One region of the Pantoea trifolii genome, then DNA from elsewhere that is predicted to be linked to it. Evidence: predicted binding sites of a transcription regulator. Region 1 holds the regulator's gene; the other holds the start of a gene.
The links. Region 1 encodes LexA, which represses DNA repair genes until DNA is damaged. Its sites were predicted from a motif close to TNCTGTATGTACATACAGNA; they were not measured.
Positions count from the first base shown of each region.

Region 2: the regulator LexA is predicted to act here: its motif matches at 869-888, upstream of NQH49_RS08445 (metal-dependent hydrolase).

Region 1 covers NZ_JANIET010000001.1:379,250-381,449, reverse strand. Annotated here, with positions in the region: gene dinF (MATE family efflux transporter DinF) at 1-331, opposite strand, end outside; gene lexA (transcriptional repressor LexA) at 468-1,082, opposite strand; gene NQH49_RS01675 (diacylglycerol kinase) at 1,188-1,556, opposite strand; gene plsB (glycerol-3-phosphate 1-O-acyltransferase PlsB) at 1,684-2,200, shown strand, end outside.
Region 2 covers NZ_JANIET010000001.1:1,817,809-1,820,008, reverse strand. Annotated here, with positions in the region: gene kduD (2-dehydro-3-deoxy-D-gluconate 5-dehydrogenase KduD) at 7-768, shown strand; gene NQH49_RS08445 (metal-dependent hydrolase) at 909-1,499, shown strand; gene NQH49_RS08440 (L-cystine transporter) at 1,653-2,200, shown strand, end outside.

The DNA of each region.
Region 1 (2,200 bases):
TTACCGGCGTTCGCAGCACCATAAACAGCACGCCAAAAACCAGGGCAATCAGCAGCGGTTGCGTTAAGGCGCGCGCCAGCGCGGTTTTGTCATTGGCGCCAAATGCCTGAGCGGTCAATCCGGTGGTGCTCATGCGCAGGAATAGCAGAAGCATAAAGATGAAGCTGGTCGCTGTTGTGCCCACGGCGACGCCACCGAGGTAAATCGGGCTATCGAGATGACCAATAACGGCGGTATCCACCACGCCCAGTAACGGGACGGTGATATTTGACAGGATCATCGGCAGCGCTAGCCGCCAGAGTGTTTTATCTGAAGAGGAAAACAGCTGCATCAGCCCATTCCGTTGTGTGCGGTAATCAGCGTAATGGCGCCAGCGTGAGCCGCAGAAAGAGTCACAGAGAAGTAAAACAGCAGACTGCGGTCAGCGCAAATTCGCACCGCCGCAGTTGGGGAGGATCAGAAACTGATCAGAGCCACTCGCCGTTGCGTACAATCCCGACAGCTAAACCTTCAATGGTTAGCGACTGCTCACGGGTATCAACGACAATCGGCTGGAAATCGGTGTTTTCCGGCAGCAGATGGACAATCGCGCCCTGCTTTTTCCAGCGTTTCACGGTGACTTCATCATCAATGCGCGCCACGACAACCTGGCCGTTACGCACTTCCTGCGTTTTATGCACGGCTAACAGATCGCCATCCATAATGCCGATATCTTTCATCGACATGCCGCTCACGCGCAGCAGGAAATCGGCACTCGGTTTGAACAGATTCGCATCCACCTGATAGTGGGCTTCAATATGTTCCTGCGCCAGCAAGGGTTCACCGGCAGCGACGCGACCAATCAGCGGCAACCCTTCGCTTGGTTCTTCTTCCATTAGTAAACGAATCCCGCGCGATGCGCCGGAAACAATTTCAATTACGCCTTTACGCGCCAGCGCTTTCAGATGCTCTTCAGCAGCATTGGGCGAGCGAAAACCCAGTTGCGCAGCAATTTCCGCACGCGTTGGCGGCATGCCCGTCTGGTTAATATGGTCGCGAATCAGGTCATAGACCTGTTGCTGCCGTGCAGTTAACGCTTTCATCCCGCCCCCTGGTTGTTTATACAGTCGCTGTGAGTATATACAGGTATTCGCGAAATGAAAACCGTAACAGAGGGAAAAATCAGCGGTTTGATGAATCTGGAATCCCTATCTCAAATGCGTCCAGAGCAGCGCGATCCAGACGAACAGAGCCAGTAAGATAGTCAGCAATACGGCGGCCGATCCCATATCTTTGGCGCGGCCCGCGAGCGGATGTTGTTCCTGCCCAATGCGGTCGACCACCGCCTCGATAGCGCTATTAAGGATTTCAACGATGATAACCAGCACTACCGAGCCAATCATCAAGATGCGGGAGAGGGTATCTACATCCAGCCAGCAGGCTACGAGAATGGCCACCAACGCGGCGACAGCTTCTTGCCGAAATGCGGCTTCGTTCTGCCATGCGGCACGCAGGCCCTGCCAGGAATAACCGGCTGCTTTCACTATTCTTACTAAACCGGTGACGTTATTTGCCATGTCTATGGAACCCTTGAACTATTTTGACGTCAATGAGTGGGCAGTTTGAGGCGGCAGAGCCACAGACCTTCGCTGCGCTTTCTGGTATGCTTGCCGCGCTTTGCTAACAAGAGGCTTAAAGTTGTCTATGTCAGGTTGGCGTAAACTCTATTACAAATTATTGAATTTACCACTCTCTATTTTGGTAAAAAGTAAGGTCATTCCGACCGATCCCGTTTCTGAACATGGGATCGATCCTACACGTCCGGTGATGTATGTTTTGCCTTATGATTCAAAGGCTGACCTGCTCACGCTGCGTGCTCAATGCCTGAAACATGATCTGCCCGATCCGCTGGCTCCGCTGGAGATCGATGGCACCCTGCTGCCGCGCCACGTGTTTATCCACGATGGCCCACGCGTGATTCCCTATTTCGTGGCCAATCCCGAATCGGTGAAGCTGTTCCACGATTATCTGGATTTGCACCGCAGCAACCCGCAACTCGACGTGCAAATGCTGCCGGTCGCGGTGATGTTTGGTCGCGCGCCGGGACGTGAAACATCCGGTGAATCCACGCCGCATCTGCGCGTGCTGAATGGCGTGCAGAAGTTCTTCGCCATTTTGTGGCATGGCCGCGACAGCTTTGTCCGCTTCTCGCAAACCGTTT
Region 2 (2,200 bases), 1.4 Mb from region 1:
CGGATCATGATACTCAACGCATTTAATCTTGCAGGCAAAGTCGCACTGGTCACCGGCTGCAATACCGGTTTGGGACAAGGTATGGCGCTGGGTCTGGCGCAGGCAGGATGTGACATAATTGGTGTCAATCGCGCCGGGCCGGATGACACGCAGGCCAAAGTTGAGGCGTTAGGCCGCCGTTTTTGGTCGATTCAGGCCGATCTGACCAAACCGTCCGTTGTGCCGCACATTGTTGAACAGGCGGTGGCGCAGGCCGGTCGCATCGACATTCTGGTGAATAACGCCGGCATCATTCGCCGCGAGGATGCACTCAACTTCAGTGAACAGGATTGGGATGATGTAATGAACATCAACAGCAAAAGCCTGTTCTTCCTGTCGCAGCAGGTCGCGCGTCAGTTTATCGCGCAAGGCAACGGTGGCAAGATCATCAATATCGCCTCGATGCTGTCGTTCCAGGGCGGCATTCGCGTGCCTTCTTATACCGCATCAAAAAGCGCGGTGATGGGGTTAACCCGTCTGATGGCCAACGAATGGGCCAAGCACGGCATCAACGTCAACGCCATTGCACCAGGCTACATGGCCACCAATAACACCGAACAGCTGCGCAGCGATGAGTTACGCAACGAGGAAATTTTAGGCCGCATTCCATCGGGTCGCTGGGGCATCCCGGATGACATGATGGGCCCGATTGTGTTCCTCGCCTCTAGCGCCTCCGATTATGTGCAAGGTTATACATTGGCCGTCGATGGCGGATGGTTAGCGCGCTAAGCTAACCCGTTATTTTCCCGCGTCATTGTGACGCGGGAAAGTGAAAAATATTAACGCTTCGTTACAGCGTCACCATTCTCATTCACTGGATAAATCCCTATACTGGATGCATCGACAGTTTTATGCAGCCAGGTTTCATCATGACGGCCGAAGGCCATATCATTTTTGCCATTGCCAGCGCCATTTTTGCCAAGCGCGCGGAGCTGACGCCAGTCCTGGCCAGCGCCGATTGGTGGCATTTAGTGCCTGCTGCGCTGTTAACCTGCCTGCTGCCCGATATCGATCACCCTAAATCCGTGTTAGGCCAGCGATTAAAGTGGCTATCGCATCCCATCGCCCGCGCCTTTGGTCATCGCGGTTTTACCCACAGTTTGCTGGCGGTAGCGGTGGGCTTGTGGCTATTTCAGCTCAATGTGCCCGCCGACTGGTTTCTGCCCGCCGATGTGCTGCAAGGTATGACGCTCGGCTATCTCAGCCATATTGTCGCCGATATGCTAACGCCCGCTGGCGTGCCTTTACTGTGGCCTTGCCGCTGGCGCTTCCGTTTGCCCATCCTGAATAGCCAGAAAGGGAACCAGCTGGAGCGCGCACTTTGTCTGGCGCTAGTCGGTTATGCGTTATGGTTCCCGCCCGGCATGCCCTCTTTTGGTGCCAACGGCTGGCCGGAACAATTGTTCAATACGCTACAAAATGGCGTCGGTCGGTTGGTTAGTGGCCAAAGTGGTCAATAAGAAGTCAAATCAAGCGATAAAGTTATAAAACATTCTTTTTGGGTATAAGCCCGCCTCACGCTGAACTGATAACATTCTAAATATTCCCTAACGGGGACTTACTGTTTTACGTGCCATCCCAGGGCGATGGCGCGTCACACTCTGGAGTTGAGCATGGATTTTCCCCTCATTATTAATATCGTGGCGTTTGTCGCGCTGCTGATTCTGCTGAATCGCATTGGCAACCAAAGCTGGAGCCTGTCAAAGCGCGTGCTGACCGGTTTGGTTCTCGGTGTGGCATTTGGTCTGGCGCTGCAAACCATCTATGGCGAAAACAGCCCAACGGTGAAAGCGTCGATTGGCTGGTTCAACATCGTTGGTAACGGCTACGTGCAACTGCTGCAGATGATTGTGATGCCGCTGGTTTTCGCTTCGATCCTGAGTGCGGTCGCACGTCTGCACAATGCCTCATCGCTGGGTAAAATCAGCGTGCTGACCATTGGTGTGCTGCTGTTTACCACCGCCATCTCCGCGCTGGTCGGTGTGCTGGTGACCGGCCTGTTTGGCCTGAGCGCTGAAGGTTTGGTGCAGGGTGCGCAGGAAACCGCGCGTCTGACCGCGATTCAGAGCAACTACGTAGGCAAAGTGGCTGATCTCAGCACGCCGCAATTGCTGCTCTCCTTCATTCCGAAAAACCCGTTTGCCGATCTGGCTGGCGCCAA